One region of the Paenibacillus sp. FSL K6-2524 genome, then DNA from elsewhere that is predicted to be linked to it. Evidence: predicted binding sites of a transcription regulator. Region 1 holds the regulator's gene; each other region holds the start of a gene.
The links. The regulator Rex, encoded in region 1, represses fermentation and respiration genes when NADH is low (regulators of the CRP and FNR family bind a similar motif). The targets are predictions, from matches to a motif close to TTGTGAAATATTTCACAA.
Positions count from the first base shown of each region.

Region 2: the regulator Rex is predicted to act here: its motif matches at 3,847-3,864, upstream of NST85_RS26780 (formate/nitrite transporter family protein).
Region 3: the regulator Rex is predicted to act here: its motif matches at 1,965-1,982, upstream of NST85_RS12895 (flavocytochrome c).

Region 1 covers NZ_JBBOSP010000001.1:3,946,692-3,952,627, forward strand. Annotated here, with positions in the region: gene NST85_RS18060 (AAA family ATPase) at 1-927, opposite strand, end outside; gene NST85_RS18065 (hypothetical protein) at 920-1,453, opposite strand; gene NST85_RS18070 (cell wall elongation regulator TseB-like domain-containing protein) at 1,720-2,205, opposite strand; gene NST85_RS18075 (amidohydrolase) at 2,255-3,553, opposite strand; gene NST85_RS18080 (redox-sensing transcriptional repressor Rex) at 3,543-4,190, opposite strand; gene dinG (ATP-dependent DNA helicase DinG) at 4,203-5,936, opposite strand, start outside.
Region 2 covers NZ_JBBOSP010000001.1:5,746,757-5,752,692, forward strand. Annotated here, with positions in the region: gene NST85_RS26765 (glutamine--tRNA ligase/YqeY domain fusion protein) at 1-846, opposite strand, end outside; gene NST85_RS26770 (GNAT family N-acetyltransferase) at 950-1,447, opposite strand; gene NST85_RS26775 (MFS transporter) at 1,521-2,741, opposite strand; gene NST85_RS26780 (formate/nitrite transporter family protein) at 2,906-3,736, opposite strand; gene NST85_RS26785 (FAD-dependent oxidoreductase) at 3,996-5,357, opposite strand; gene NST85_RS26790 (M15 family metallopeptidase) at 5,610-5,936, opposite strand, start outside.
Region 3 covers NZ_JBBOSP010000001.1:2,853,961-2,859,896, forward strand. Annotated here, with positions in the region: gene NST85_RS29310 (AAA family ATPase) at 277-456, shown strand; gene NST85_RS12890 (Crp/Fnr family transcriptional regulator) at 1,089-1,847, opposite strand; gene NST85_RS12895 (flavocytochrome c) at 2,012-3,814, shown strand; gene NST85_RS12900 (response regulator transcription factor) at 4,000-4,683, shown strand; gene NST85_RS12905 (sensor histidine kinase) at 4,673-5,764, shown strand; gene NST85_RS12910 (hypothetical protein) at 5,856-5,936, shown strand, end outside.

The sequences.
Region 1 (5,936 bases):
TAAATAATTTTGGTTAATCTCAGTTTGATGATCACGCATGGCATAAATAGCGGCTTCATTCATTACACTTTCAAGTTGAGCCCCCGAGAAACCATAGGTTTCCTCAGCAACTTTATCCAGACTTACATTTTGCGCAAGCGGTTTGTTCTTCGCATGAAGTTCCAAAATGTGTCTACGGCCTTTCTTATCAGGAAGATCCACTTGAATATGCCGATCAAACCGACCAGGACGCAGCAGCGCACTATCGAGCATTTCTTTCCGGTTGGTAGCTGCTACGAGCAGAATTCGTGGTGTTTCCGAAGAATACATTCCATCCATTTCAGTGAGTAATTGGTTGAGTGTCTGATCATACTCCCTTTGCTGACCACCTTCCCTTTTACCACCAATCACATCAATTTCATCGATAAAAATAACCGCATTTTCTTTTTTCTCTTTCACAGCACGAGTTCGGGCATCTTTGAACAGATCGCGGATGCGTCCCGCACCCACACCAACATACATCTCCACGAATTCACTACCCGAAGCTGTAACGAAAACCGCGTCTGTATATTGTGCAGCGGCTTTAGCCAACAACGTCTTCCCAGTTCCGGGAGGACCAGTTAGTAGAATACCCTTGATAGGTCTAATACCAAAGTTCTTAATATCATCAAGACGAACTAGAAAATCAAGTGCTTCTCTAAGCTCCTGCTTAGCGCTCTCTTGACCCCCAATTTCTTCAAATGTTAACTTGTCTATCCCCTTCTTCTTTCGATTACGACCTTGCAGAGCACCAACCGCAATTCCTCCTCGTGATTTAGCTACTGCAAATAGGGCTGCAAGCATGATCAGAACAATAATAATGGGTACAATATTCACCCCTATATAAGCCAAGAAAATCAAAAATACTGGCACAAATCCAATCGCAACCTCAATCATTGATTTACGCATTGGACCATACCCCCATTTTCTGCGGAATGCGAGGCAAGATAATAAATTTGCTATTTTCTCCATTAGTCAAAGTAATGTACACATTTTTATCATCTATTTCCGCACTCGTCTGTAATGAGCTATCTTGTTGCTCTAGCTTCTCCAAGGTAGCTGTGATCTCTGTATATTGTTTGTTCTCCATCGCCTGTGCTACGGAGAACAATGCCTGCTCCCATAATTTATCTAGAGCAGGTGAGGAAATATCCTCAACATCCAATTTCAGTGTGCGATTTCCGATAATTCCTTTTCCGTCCTGTTCTATATGTTTGACCAAACCGCTAATATCGGTTCCTGGTTCTAATTTCAGTTTCAAATCAACCTCAGTGCGGGTAATATCAAACTGAACAGCATTTACACCCTCATATTCCGTCACCAGTTTTTTTAGGGGATTTTCAACCACCCACTGGCGATAAGCAAACCACCCACCAAACAACAACAGTGCTGATACCGCAACCGTTACAACAATCGGCCAGGTACGAAGTTTCACTTTGATGTCCCCCTTATGATGATAATATGTGTTGATATATATTAACTAGTATACTATTTTCCGACTATATCGATATACTAATCGTATATCATTTCAACAAATAGAAGTATATCACATCATACACACTAATTCGAATGGAAGGTGTGACTATATTTAAAATTTTATATTATTTCGCAGTTTAAACTATGCATACACCACAAAAATAAGCCATGTGCAAAATGTTCATTATCAACATTCGTGCACATGGCTTATTTAAATGTAATTACCTAGCGATTCGGTAGTGTAAACACCTCAGAGAGTGGTTCGCCGCTGCTGAAATTGTAGAAACGATAATAATGATGTGCGTTCTCTTTATAAAATAACTGCCACACTAATTGATCGTTATAAATTCCAGGAACCAATCTTACAATATCAATTTCCGGAAAGCGTTCATGTATGATCGCTTTGACCTGGGCTTCCGTTGTTCCTTCTGAGAGAGGGACTACTCGGGATTCTTTTCCTTCTTGAATCCATACCATGACTGCTTGCCCCGATTCATCCTTACCTTCTACAACCCAGCACACTTCATCCCAAACCGATTTATATACTTTCTTAACATCGCTAATACCGGCTTCCTGCTGTGCTCGTACTACCGCGGCTTGCTCGCCGCTCCACAAATCCTGTTGGATATAGATATAGAAACGGTGAAGACCAAAGAGCACGAGCAGCAGGGTTAGGATAGAGATTAGTATCCATTTGGTTTTCTTCTTCAACCTTCTCTTCCACTCCCCGTTAATGACTTGTTTGAGCTATGACGACGAATTAACGAGATAACAATCCTTCATAAGCTGCTTGCGCTTCATAACGCACTTTTTCTTCGTCAATAGTCAGCGCAGCACCATTCTTAATCACTTGTTTGCCGTTCACCCAAACATGCTCCACATCTTTCGCTCCGGCCGAATACACTGCATGAGAAATATAATCGGTTCTTGGCAGAAAATGAGCCTGCTCCGTATTCAGAGCAATAAAATCGGCCTTCATTCCCTGGGCCAATTTGCCCGTATCCTGTAAGAAAACTGACTTAGCACCATACTCTGTACCCATCTTGAGTGCTTGTAATGCCGGTACAGCAGTTGGATCACCAGATACCCCTTTATGAATCAATGCAGCCAACCGGATTTCCTCAAACATATCAAGGTTATTATTGCTAGCAGCACCATCTGTACCAAGTGAAACGGTAACACCCGCTTTGAGTAATTCAGGCACTCGAGCAACACCGCTAGCGAGCTTTAGATTGCTACCTGGATTATGGGATACTCCTACTTGATGTGCTGCCAGAATTTCGATCTCCTCATCGTTCAAATGCACAGCATGTGCAACCAGTGATGGACGAGAGAACATACCCATATTGAGTAAATGTTGAACCGGTCGTACGCCATAATTACTCACATTTTGTTCCACTTCAGTCTTAGTCTCCGACATATGCGTATGTAACGGCAAGTTAAGATCGTGGGCTGCCTGAACAAATTTCTCGAAGAAATTAGGTGCACAAGTATAAGGTGAATGTGGTGAGAGCATCGTTGTGATCCGCCCGTCTGCTTTACCATGCCAGTCACGAGCAAATCCAACAGCTTCATTTAACTTCTGGCGTTGTTCATCTTCAGAGCAGAACCCAATTGCACCACGCATAAGAACAGCACGTATACCCGATTCTTCTACTACTTTGGCCACTTGGTCCATATGGTCATACATATCTAGAAAGGTCGTCGTCCCACCTTTTAGCATTTCAAGCACGGACAATGAAGTCCCCCAATACACATCACTACCTGTAAATTTAGCCTCCATAGGCCACATTTTATCTTGAAGCCAAACTTGTAGGGCAAGATCATCCCCATACCCACGTAACAGTGACATCGCCGCATGTCCGTGCGTATTTACCAAACCTGGAAGGAAGAGAAGGCCTGCTCCATCAAAAATTTCTGCTCCTTCTGCACCTTCAGGACGTTCCTCACCAATATACGTTATCGTATCTCCCTCAACCAACATATAACCATTAACTACGGGACGTGCATCGTCCATTACCGCTATCGTCCCATTTTTAATTAACCACTTATGACTCATCTAATTCTGTTTCCTTTCCATTCAAATAATAGGCTAAACTCAGGAGGTCCGTTGTAAAATCGGCCGCATGAATACGCACCTCAGGTGGGACCTTCAGAATTGTAGGAGCGAAATTGAGAATCGCTTCTACCCCAGCGGCTACTAGAACATCAGCTACTCGCTGCGCCTCTGTATCCGGAACTGTAATAATCCCGATTCGGATATTATTCTGTTTGACCGATTCTACTAGTTCCTCTATTGGTTGTACCGTAATATTATTGATTTTGCTACCAATCTTCGACGGAAAGGCATCAAAAATACTCACAATTTTCATATTATCCTTCAAGTAAGCATTGTAATTGGAAAGCGCTTGTCCCAAGTTACCAGCTCCGACCAAAGCTACATTAATTTGTTGGTCCAAGTTTAAAATTTGACGAATTTTCTCAATCAGATAAGAAACGTCGTATCCAATCCCTTTACGACCGAAATCACCAAAATAGGCAAGATCCTTACGAATTTGTGCCGGATTGAGTGCCAGTTTCTGACCCAACTCTTGTGAGGAAACTGTAGGTACTTCCCTTTGACTTAATTGATTTAGAAAACGTAAGTAAACGGGTAATCTTCGTACCACGGCATCCGATATTTTTTCTGATTTCATGCATTTTTCCTCCTAATCTGATAAAGAAGAACCTTGTTGTTCTTCAGCGACCAGCCATTCCGAAATACGTGGAACCATCTGTTCAAGTGGCATATGCTCCATCTTCGGTCCGGGTAATGAATATAAAAAGTATTTTCCGTAGTAGGATTCCAAGATGCGCGTATCATAAACAACCACAATTCCACGGTCTTGCGAAGAACGGACCAGCCGTCCAAAACCTTGCTTAAAGCGGATAACCGCCTGCGGCACAGACAACTTCATAAAGGGATTCTTCTTCTCCTTCTGAAGTCGCTCACTCTTCGCTTCAATCAACGGATGGTTGGGAGGTTGGAAAGGTAAACGGACAATTGCCAAGCTGGTTAAAGCTTCACCTGGAATGTCTACACCTTCCCAGAAACTACTCGTTCCAAGCAGAACGGAAGCACTCTGCCCTTGAAACCTGCGAGTTAACTTACTACGATTACCACTATCCATCCCTTGGCCTATTACCGTAATTCCCCGTTGAGACAGCAGTTCCTTAAGAGGATCATACACTTGCCGTAACATTCGATAAGAGGTAAACAACACCAACATTCGACCTTGTGTTACAGTTGCAGTGTCTGCTAAAGACTGCACAAGCGTATTGACAAAATGATCATCTCCTACGCTCCCCTTAACACTCGGGAAATCCCTTGGAATTACTAGGAGTGCTTGATCACGGTAATTAAATGGAGATGGAAGCACTGAAGTAACCAATCTATCTTCGGAGGCAGCCTCCTGAAGTCCAAGCTGTTCAATCATATATTGAAATGATTTATCGACCGACAATGTCGCCGAAGTCATCACTACACTCTTCTTCTTATCAAAGAAATACGATTTTAATTGGGCGCTCACATCAATTGGAACAGCAAAGATCTGTAATGATCGACTACGGTAATTACCATTGCCTTCGATCCAGTACACCGTATCCTCGTCATCCAGTTTGATGAAAGAACGCAAACCATCACGCTCGTTTGCGATATCTTTGAATAATCCACTGATATCCGTCATTAAACCTTCAGATCCGTAATCATCTGGCTCTTCCCTAATCTCACCTAGCATGCGTTCTCCCTTGCGAAGCACATCGCTCAGAATAACATAAATCTGATTCTCCAATGCTTCAATAGCATCCCATTCCTTGGGCTTCCTATTTGGAAGTAACCGAAGAACGAACTGTCCAGGATCTCCTGGAGCTGCATCACTGCGGTCAGGCATGAGCACGAAGAGCATTTCGCTGAGCTTATCCCAGCTCTCTTTCACATCCAGCAGAGAACGATATAAGCCATCAATAATAGAACACCACTCTGATGACTTTTCACTCTTCGTATTCTGAAGGGCGCTTCTAAGACTCGGAAGTTGTCCTGTCTTACTATCTTTGAACAGACGTGTCAAAGTATGCACAACAGTAAAGTACTTTAATTGAAGGCCCAGATGCTTTCCGGCTACGTCTTCTAAATGATGAGCTTCGTCAATAACCAATCGCTCATAGCTAGGAAGCAATTGATGTCCCGCTTGAATATCTGTGAACAATTTGGAATGGTTAGTAATGACTACATCAGCGATACCAGCCTCATGCTTAGCACGATGATAGAAGCATTTGCGGAACCAAGGACAGGAACGACCCAGACAGGAGTCCGACTCACTAGCCACAGTCTCCCAGAAGTCCCCCCCACGATTCCCCATGTTGAGTTCCTCATCGTCCCCGGTCTCCGTTTGGGTCAACCATAC
Region 2 (5,936 bases), 1.8 Mb from region 1:
AACGAGCATCTTCAGCTTCCGCTTACTCGTGATCGTTTGTAGCAGATTTAATCTTCCGAACTCATATTGACGTGGAACATTTGGCATTTCTGTCTCAGCAATCACCCAGTCGTAAAATGGACGTTGATCTTCAAACTCCAGTGAACAAAGTGAATGGGTCACGCCTTCGATTGCATCCTCCAAGGGATGCGCGAACGCATACAGAGGGTAGATACACCATTTGTCACCGGTATTATGATGCGTAGCATGTAGTATCCGGTAAATAACAGGATCACGGAAGTTAATATTTGGTGCCGACATGTCAATTTTGGCACGAAGTACTTTCTCTCCGTCCTTAAATTCTCCTGCACGCATCCGGGCAAATAGATTCAAGTTCTCTTCTACCGAACGATCACGATAAGGGCTGTTTTGTCCCGGTTCGGTCAAAGTTCCCCGCGTCTCGCGAATTTGATCTGCACTAAGATCATCGACAAAAGCTTTGCCCTTCTTAATTAGCAAAATAGCACGCTCATACATTTCATCAAAATAATCTGAAGCGAATCGTAGCTCTTCCCACTCAAATCCAAGCCATTTAACATCTTCCTTGATGGAATTAACGTATTCTACGTCTTCTTTTGCCGGATTTGTATCGTCGAACCGTAAGATTGTTTTGCCGCCAAACTCATCAGCTAGCGTAAAATCAATCCAGATCGCCTTGGCATGACCGATGTGTAAATAGCCGTTAGGTTCTGGTGGAAAACGAGTAACAACGGACTTAACTTTGCCACTTTCAAGGTCCTCAGCCATAATATTTTTAATAAAATTGGGAGGGGTAGTGTTATGCTCCACAGGTATCAACCTTTCCATTCACTGAATTTATGCTATATTTCCCGATTTTTCTTCTTATAAATATACCGATATCTTGGCAATAGTTCAATGCCAGTATACCAACTTACTGCTACTTCTATAATCATTCAGATGGAACAATCGGACACCACATTAGAATATCATCAACATATTGACCATCCAAGTAAAACTCATCTACAAGTCGTCCTTGCTCCAAAAAACCACAGCTCTCGTAAAAAGCTTTCGCGCCTGGATTAGTAGCTAAAACGCGCAGAGACAGTTTGCGTATTCCTTGCTCAGATGCGATGATTTTAATCGACTCCATCAATTTGCGACCGACGCCCTGCCTTTGACACGAAGGATGAATGGCTATGTTCAGATCATAGACATGTCCATTGCTTGGTAACGGTGTCGGGGAGTCAAAGCCCAAATACCCACAAATTTCGTCTCCAATCCCGGCTACAAGTTGGCTCCCCGGTGGGCATTTCTGCAAATACTGCTCCCGTGAAGTCCAGACAATCTGTGCGGGTGTCGAGTCCTTGTCCCATACGAGTGCGTCAAGCTCCATCAGTGCAGCCGCATCACGAATTTCCGATAACCTAATCCAAATTTGGTGTGACATGATGCTTTCCACCATCCTTCCTAACTTCACCTACTGCCATTATACACTGGATTGATTCCGTCATAAATCAGGGTTACATCGAAAGAGGCATATCTCCCCTGTTCTGCCGATGAATCAAAGAATGAACAAAAAATGCCCCAACCGAAAACACAGCTATCAAAACAGAAAGTCCAGCTACCGGGACAAGCCCATTCCAGTCAAACAATAAACCCATTGCATAGGGACCAACCACCTTGCCTGCTGCGCCCATTCCCCCCACAACTCCTAGGTAAAACGGCGCCGATTTACCCGTCCGATCCGATATGAAGGAAGGAATCGCCGGAGAAATGAGCATTTCACCAAATGTAGTGAGTACCATGGCTAGTACTAAACTAGGATATGTATGAAAACTTAGAATTGCAATATATCCTAGCAAATAAAATATCCCGCTAGCAGTCATTTGTGCCTCAGGGGACCCTGCAAAGGTACGCTTCAACCACAAGATGAATGGCTGGCCTACAAAAATAAGTACTCCATTAAGCGTCCACAGTATACTGTAATTCCACTCTGGCATCCCCTTCATCATCGTAAAAGGAGCCACCCCGTTGTTCCAGATACAATTACTTAGCCATAGACAGAAAGAACCTATGCCCATAAACAAATATAATCTATAGTGGCCAAGCAGTTTCCATGTCTGCACTTTCTCAATAGTATTTTTGCGCTTTTCCAGCTGTAGCCCTCCGGAGTCGCTCTGGACCTTGCTCAAATATCTCCAGAAGAAAAGAGCAAATACAGCCGAGGTCAAACCGTTCATAATAAAACTCATATCATATGAAATACTGGCCAGAAATCCGCTGAGTGCCGTACCGATAGCTACACCAATATTGTTGGCCACGTATATAACATTGAACAATTCCCCTCGCCGATCGGCGAAGCGAAATCCAATGAATGCTTGAATCGCAGGCATCGACAACGCATTGAAGAACCCAACTAATCCCATAACGAACATGAATATATACCAATGCCCGCTAACGTACGGCAGAAATAGCAAAGATAAGGCATTCATACCCAATCCACCGACGATCAGTCGCTTTACACCTACCCGGTGATAAAGTGCTCCACCTAATAACTGTCCGGCAATGCCACCCAGCGACATTACCAAAATAACCAATCCTGCATCCGTTACACTCCGTCCTAGCTGCCTGAATACAAACATCGTAATCAGAGGCCACATCAAAGAGCCACCGATTGAATTGACCAGACTCGCAACCAGAAACACTTTAACTTCACGCGGATAATTCTGTAACCATTTCATCCCTATCTCTCCCCCATTAACCCTAACGGCAAAACCTTAAATAATATCAAAAAGGGGACCCCTTGTGAGGCCCCCTTTTCATGCATATAACCGTCGCTGACCAGATTATGATAGTATCGCTTAAAACGTAAGTCTAGGCAAGTACTTTTAGTACCACTTCTTAACTACTTGCTTGCTACGGACTTGGAGCTTTGACCATGTTGGTCAGTAGCTACCTTCTCACCCGCAGGATCTTTCAGATAGGCTACCCAGTATGCTGCAGCCACAAATATCGCGCCACCGGTCAAGTTACCGAGCCATACGGGAACGAAATTTCTTATATAATCTCCCCAAGTGAAATATCCTTCAAAAATTGCTGCTGGAATAAGGAACATGTTAGCCACGACGTGCTGAAAGCCAATAGCAACGAAAGCCATGGTCGGGAACCATATCCCCATAATTTTGCCACTCATGTTGTCCGCTCCATAGGACAGCCATACAGCCAAAGCCACTAACCAGTTACATCCTATACCTGAAACGAAAGCTTGAAGAAAGCTATCATCGATCTTGTGACCCGCCATATCAACAAGCTTATCTAGATATGCTCCACTTGAAGTCAATCCGACAACGTGACCAAAAAAATACGCTACGAATAAAGCTCCAACAAAATTACTGATTGTAATAAGCACGAGATTTTTGAACATTTCACCCGTCGAAATCTTCTTACTCATTCGCGCCAGTGGAACAGCCATCATATTACCTGTCAACAGCTCGCCACCAGCGAGTAGAACTAGAATCAAGCCAACCGGGAACACAGCAGCTCCAACAAAGTTAACTAGACTGCCCCATTCTTTGGGAGCAGTGCTAATCACGCGAATATCTAGCAGAAACCCAAGAGCAATGAACGCTCCACCCAGAAATCCTAAAATCAACACCGTAAGCAAAGGATTGTGCGCTTTTTTTACACCGTTCTCTACAGTGATCGCCGCAATCTGCTGAGGTTTGTAATATGCCATGGTTTAATCTCCTTTTATGCTTCATATCTCGTTATTATGAATTCTACTATAATTGTATAGCTTCGGTCATCGCCCGAAAAGTAACAAAGATCACGTTAGCGCTTTCATTAGGGTGAAATATTTCACATTTCATTCAAACAAGACTTCATGTAGCTAGCCAAGACATCCTTTGCACACTCTTCATACAAAAGACCACCTCAGGGATCTCTCCCCATAGATGGCCGTTGTGAGGCATTCTATTATTCATTCAAATTATCGATCATACACGAGTAACTTCTCTAGCTGGAACCTCTGGTAATGCCCCAAGACCTGCGCTGTTCAGGAAATTCCAAGGCTTGTTATAATGCGGTTGGAAGAAGAAATCGATGAACGCAAGCTCTTCCATCTTCATTTTGTTCTGAATACAAACTGAAATGGTGTTAATGGATTGTGTCAGATCCACCTTCGACATGATTTGAGCACCAAGGATTACTCTTGTATCTTTTTCATATACGACCTTCAGCATAAGAGATTCATGTGTTGGCATAAACTCAGGACGATAATTATCGTTAATAAGTACTGCTTCCGCCTGTATCCCAGCATGCTTCGCCGCTGTTTCCGTCATTCCAGTTCCTGCGATGTTATCTTCATAAATTTTAATCCCTGAAGTGCCTTGAGTACCCATATATTTCACTGTCGGAGTCACAAGGTTCCGAGCTACGAGTGTCCCCATACGTACTGCGTTCGTAGCAAGTGGAATGTACGAATGCTTACCCGTAGGATTGTACAGTATAGCGCAGCTATCACCTGCTGCGTATACATCACGCGTACTAGTGCGCATGTATTCGTCGACGATAATTGCCCCATTGTCCATCATCTCAACTTGACCCTTCAATAATTCTGTATTCGGACGGAAACCGATACATAGGATAACAAGGTCAGCTTCATGTTCACCCTGATCTGTAACGACTTTGCCTACCTTCCCGTCTTCCCCTACAAACCGTGTTACTTTCTCTCCAAGGGCCAGTTTAATACCATGCTCGCTTAAGGATTGTTCAATCTTATCTGTATACTCAGGATCCAAGTACTTGCTAAGAATTCGATCCTCTGCATCAATTAAAGTAACTTGTTTACCATTCATTTCAAATGCCTCAACCAACTCTACACCGATATATCCTGCACCCACCACGACGATATTACGCGCCTTCTTTGCCTTCTCAATGATCGTGTTAGAGTGATTGAAATTCTTTGAGAGCACAATGTTCTCGAGTTCAATTCCCTCAAACTTTGGTATGATCGGCCAGGATCCTGTCGTCACAATAAGCTTATCAAAAGACTCCTCAAACTCTTCTCCTGTTTGTAGATTGCGAGCTCGAAGGGTTTTCAATGCTGTATCTACAAAAGTCACTTCATGTTGCATCTTGGTTGTTACTCCCAACTCAGCAAGTTGCTCTGGTGAAGAGTAGAACAAGCCTCCAGCGTCTTCCACTACTCCACCAACATATAAAGCAATCCCACATGATAGGAAAGAGATATTATCATTTCTCTCATACACCGTAATTTCTGCTTCTGGATATAACTTAGCCGTATTAACAATGGCTGCTGTGCCCGCGTGTGTACATCCGATAACTGCTACTTTCATGATTTCTTCCTCCTCCAAGTTCCCTAATTTTTAAGGTTTCCACCCATTAGGGTATATATTGTGAAAAGTGTCACTTGTAACCACGTGCTTTTGTGAATTAATTCACCTTACATACCTATTATAGTGTGATATTTGTCACAATGCAAATTATTGAGTATCGTTTTACCATTGTTCACAAAAAAAGGCCGCCTCCCAAGTAGATACAATCTAACTTGGGGGCAGCCTTAGCCATATATCATATTAGACAGATTATTAATTCCCAGTCACGGGTACAGCATCATAATATTCTTCGAGAGTAATATCCCTTTCAGCAATTTCTGCCGCAATTTCCTTACCGACAAAGCGCAGATGCCATGGTTCATACTTGTAGCCCGTAATGGATTCCTTGCCATCTGGATAACGGATAATAAAACCATGTTCAGTAGCATGTTCATCGAGCCAATTGGCTTCCTTTGTGCCACCAAAGCAATCGTCAGCAGCACACTTACCGTCACTACCAGACACATCGATAGCAAGACCTGTTTCGTGCTCACTATGACCTGGAACAGCGCTATAAGTTTTGGCCTTTTCTTCCCCGTC
Region 3 (5,936 bases), 1.1 Mb from region 1:
TAATTCACGTTTCCAGTATTTACTGATGTAGTGAATGGAAGAATCCTTAACATAGAGTAAATAAAGATATAAAGAAGGGTTACAAATGGCTAATTATGTTAAGGTCGATGTTGTGTGTCCTGCGGAAAATTATTAATAACGGTCACCAGCAATGCTGATAGTGGAAGTACAACCACAAGCACTATGAAATGTTCATCATGTAAGCAGAACGTTTCTATACAAGTCAGAAGAGCGAATTCCTACACAACCTACAAGAGGTAGCGAATAATGTTTCTAATGAAGCTCAAGCGCTCACCCCGCTTGGGCTTTTTTTGCGTTGAAGGGAGAAAATGCAATGCTAAGATAATAATTATCTTGGCTAATCAAAAGGGCGGCGTCGGCAAGACAACAACGGCAATGAGTTTAAAAGTTGGCTTGGTTAAGGAGGACCAGAGGGTTATACTGGTAAATTTGTAAGGGGATTTGACTAATTCCTAGGCTATTAGGGAGCTGAACAGGACAGTATTCCTGTTTCATTGGCTACACTGCTTGTAAAAATAGATGATGGAGAAAGCCTGCAAGACACAGGAAGAGATTTCCTCGACTAATTTGGGTAAACTACCCCTAAGCAATACTTTACCCAAATCAAACACTAAACGAGGTGATGCCCCATGACAACTCAAAAAGTACCCAATAGATTATCCAATGAAAAGTCTGGTATTTACTGTAATACGCACTAACCCTTTGAATTGGTTTTCTTATTCGAAGAAGCTTTTGACAAAGCTAAGCAGGAATACAAACCTGTCTTCTTATCTATTGGGTATAGCTAGTTGTTGATTCACACGTACCTGTCATTGATAAGATGTCACAACGCGTTGAGATTGCAAAGGCTCTTATTTGGAGCTCCAGAAATATCGCCCCTCGATGAGCCGTTTAGAGTGATTAACGCTTTCACGAAACAGCAAATGCAAGAGGCCATATTAGATGTTTGATAGTGAGATTAGACGACCATGGTGATGGTTAAACATAATGTACTCTCTACACTTGAGCCTATGAATAGCATAGCAATCAATATCAAATTATAGCAAAAGACTTGCTCGAAGCCACCATTACTTCGAGCAAGTCTTTTGCTGTTCATAGCCATATCCTGAACCTACAATGCACGTGTGATCTAAGCACGCTTGCTCACATAATTCAACAAGTGCGTCGTAATCTTTTACAATCCAGGGCCTTGGACTCGTGCTTAAGATATTCACTGCAGAAAGTCGACTCAGTACACGAGTGACTGTAACTCTTGTTGTCCCAGCATATTTTGCTAACAGTTCGTGGGTGACAGGGATTGTGATTACAATACCTTCTGTTGTCGATTTACCGAATTGGCTAAGCAATCGGAGAAGATATTTCAGCACACGTGTCTCTGCACTATAATAGGAATCTCCCATATGTATAGCTAGATTACGGTGTGTCATTTCGAGAACGCGATATAGATGAATAAGGAGCTTAGGTTCAGATTCGACCTGTTGGAGAAATTGAGTTTTATCGATGACAATTACTTTGCTAGGTTGTATGGCTTGTGCATCGGCAATGTAACCACCATGGAACAGTGTGTTATGACCAAGAATGTCACCTACGGAGAAGAAACGCCGAATTCGTTCACGCCCTTCTTGATCGGCCAGATAAGTAATCACTACACCTTTTTGGATAATATAGATAGAGTCCGCTGGATCGTTATTATGAAAGATATGTTCATTTTTACGATAACGTCGCATGCTGCCCAGGTTGTGTTTGTGGATTAACGCTAAAAGTTCATTTATGTAGTGTGGTAGTTCTTTATTTTCATACGAGTTGTCGACTTTGCTTTTATTCATGGCTGTACCTCTTATGATATGTATTCACTTTGGTATACACCGATACAGAAAAAAATTTCCTGATCATGGATAATAAGTGTAGGCGTTAGGTTAGGAATTGAGCTCGAACGCCATTGATTGTGAATTGTATCACAAAATACAGCGAGATGAAACAGGGGGAAGAAATGAACTATTTTAAGAAGAGTTTATCTGGGGTTGTAGTCGCAGCATTGATGTTAACATCCATTGTGGGGTGTTCAAGTGGAAATTCTAATTCGCCCGATGCTGCAAGTGTTGATGGTTCGTTAAAAGCAGGGCTGTACGCTGCAGAAGCAGATGGTTTTCATGGCAAAATTAAAATTGAACTAACGGTTGACGATGCTGGTAAAGTTGGGGCCATTAACGTCCTTGAGCATGGCGAGACAGCGGGTGTCGGTGATGTTGCGATCAAACAAATTCCCAGCGATGTTGTTGAATATCAAAGCCTGAACGTTGACAGTATATCTGGCGCAACATTTAGTAGTAACGGAGTTAAAGAAGCCATTGCGAATGCACTTAAAGATGCAGGAGCAAATGTAGATGAATGGAAAAAGAGAGAAGTTGTTAAAGCGGCAAAAGATGCTATCGAGATGTCCGCTGACGTCATTGTTATTGGAGCGGGTGGGGCTGGTTTAGCAGCTGCACAAACGGCGAAGGAAAACGGGGCTTCCGTCATCGTTATTGATAAAATGGATCGTATTGGTGGTAACACAGCATTAGCTGGTGGCGCGTACAATGCGGTAGATCCAGAGCGTCAATCCAAGCAAGATATCGAAGATTCCTTGGATAAGCATTTCACGCAAACATTCAAAGGTGGCGATGAGAAGGCGAATCCTGAATTGGTACATTATCTTGTAGATAATGCACTTGATGGTATTCACTGGCTTGAAGGGCTTGGACTGGAGTTCTCCGATGAAGTATTTACGGTTGCTGGTGCATTATGGCCTCGTAGTCATCGTCCGGTGAACGAACATGGTGGTTTTGTTACAGCTCTTCAAGCCTCACTAGAAAAGAATGATGTTGAAGTGTTGACGAAGACGGAAGCGAAAGAATTAATTATTGAAAATGGTACGGTTGTCGGTTTGAAAGGAACCTCTGATGGCGCAGCTATTACAATTCGCGCAAATAAGGCCGTTATCTTAGCAACGGGCGGTTACGCTGCAAGTTTAGATATGCGGCATAAATATAATCCTGAAATTCCGGATAGTGTGCAAACAACGAATCATCCGGGTGCAACGGGGGATGGTCTAGTACTTGGGGAGCAAGCAGAAGCTAACTTGGTAGGTATGGAGTATCTTCAATCCTTGCCGCTCGGCGATCCAGAGACAGGAAGCTTGACAGGATGGTTGGCAAAGGGGGTTGAATCGTATATGTTCGTGAATAAAGCGGGGGAACGTTTTATTCGTGAAGATGCACGTCGTGATGAAATGACGCAAGCATTAATGCAACAAGAAGATTCCTTAATGTATGTAATTGCGGACAGCAACACATTTACACCAGGAACAAAAAACAATTTCGATGAAACGATTGAACAACTTGTTGAATCAGGAAAAGTAGTACAAGCCGATAGTCTTGAGGAACTAGCGAAGAAAATTAAAGTTGATCCTAAGACTTTCACAGCAACCATTGAGTACTATAACCAAACAGTAGATAGCCAAAAAGATGAGAAATATGGACGCGAAATTCTCGCGAAGAAAATGGACAAAGCACCTTACTTTGCAAGTCCACGTGTACCAACAGCGCATCATACGATGGGTGGATTGGAAATCAACACGAATACCGAAGTGATTAATACCGCTGGTAATGTGATTCCTGGTCTATATGCAGCAGGCGAAGTAACAGGTGGAATCCATGGAACTAACCGTCTAGGTGGTAATGCAATTGCTGACACGATTGTGTTCGGTAGAACAGCAGGAGCGCAAGCAGCGAAATATACACCAGCACCATAATACTCAGTCTGAGTCTAGAAGAATCATTCGGATTGAAATATCTGAAATAGAACAAGCCGAAGCGTGGATGGATCATGCGCTCTGGCTTGTTTTTATTTTGTTAAGTTTTTCAATTTTCCGTCTTTAACATTTCTTTAAATTAGTCTTGTATAATGAACCTTTAGTTCAAGAAAGGGTGAAATAGTTTGCAGAAAGATATCTTAATCGTCGAGGACGATATGAAAATAAGAAAGCTCTTAAGGATATATTTGGAGAAAGAAGGTTATGGCGTATTGGAGGCTCAGAATGGGGAAGAAGCCAGAGCGATATTTCAACAAGATGAACCCTGTTTCGTGATCACTGACCTGATGATGCCCAAGTTCAGTGGTGAACAATTATGTAAGTGGATTCGGCATGAACTGAAAAGCGATATCCCTATTATTATGCTCACAGCTAAAATTACGGAATCCGAACGTATCGCAGGTCTGCAAATGGGTGCGGATGATTACATTATCAAGCCATTTAGCCCTCAAGAAGTAGTTGTACGGGTAAATACGGTACTCAAGCGGATGGCCAATCGCTGCAGCAAGATTAGTTACAGAGGTCTAACGATCAAGACGCTATCCGGGGAGGTTAAGTATAAAGGGGTCGATATTGCATTAACACATCATGAATTTAGATTGCTGCATTTCTTTATGAAGCATCCCAACCAAATCTTGTCCCGTGAACAAATTTTAAATGAGCTCTATCTCAATGATGAGAGATCTGTGATTGATCGTACGGTTGACGTCCACGTCGGCAAGCTGAGAGAGAAGATCGAGGCATCCTGCCAGGCACCGACCTTCTTTCAAACGGTCCGTGGAATGGGGTATCGCTTTGTTGCTTACTAAGATACTGCAAATACGGAAGCATTATGTCGCTTGGAAGTTGGTTGCGGTTAATGCGTTGGTGATGCTCATTGTGATCTGGTTGGCAGGTGTGTCAGTGAAAGATTTTGCATGTGTGCTGGTGGAAAAGTATCAGCTTGTGGGTGACGCTAAAACCGATTTTTTTCAACGCACCATGCAGTTCTATCTGATTAGGGCAAGTCTGCTTGCTGTCGTTGTTGCTACACTCATTCATTTTTTCTTTATCAAGAAGATTCTGTCTCCTTTGAAAAAATTGACAGAGTCGACACGTCAGTTAATAGAAGGATCATATCCTGAACCTATTGAAGTAAACTCTGAGGATGAGATCGGAGAATTGACGAAACGCTTTAATGCGATGACATTAACCCTGCAGCGATCGGAACAAAATCGTAAAGTAATGCTCAGTAATGTATCACATGATTTAAGAACACCGCTCAGTAATTTGAATGGTTATTTGGAGGCGTTAAGTAACGGTGTGATTGAGGGAGACCGGGAATTGTATTTATCCCTGTTGGAAGAGTCACAGCATATTACACGACTTGTTGAACAGCTCCATCAACTATCCCTTTGGGAGGACAAGGGGGCTGACAGTATGATTTTCAACCGGATACCCATTGATGAGTTCATTACACGTAGTTTGCAATCTTTTCAACTAGAACTCCAGCACAAAGAGATAACATTAGATATTTCGCTTGAACAACTTGACATAATTAGCTCTGAGGACGGCTTGCGGCAGGTCTTAACCAATCTGATGCAGAACGCAATTACTTATAATTCTGGACATATGATTTGGATTTCAGGAGTAGCTGACGGGGATGATTATCGACTTACAGTAAGCAATTTGGGAGAGTCTTTGCCAGAAGAGCTACAGGATTTGGTCTTTGAACGTTTCTTCCAAGCGGATGGGTCCAGACAGCGTACAGAAGGGATAAAGGGTAGCGGACTTGGTCTAGCTATAGTAAAGGAAATTATGGCGAAGCTTGGAGGTCAGGTAGAGCTCAGCTCTGACATGAACAAGTATTCTTTTTCAATAACGATACCTCTCAAACCAAACAAGACATAAAGGATCATTTAAATTGAAGTAATCAAGGTTACTTTATCATATCTTTATAAAAGTCTGACAAGCTGATAGGAGAGAAAGGAGGTCAGAGGATATGGGGAATATCCAACTGGGATCACTATTACTAAATGGACGACTCGTAATGTACCTGATCTTTGGGGAAATAGGATGGCTT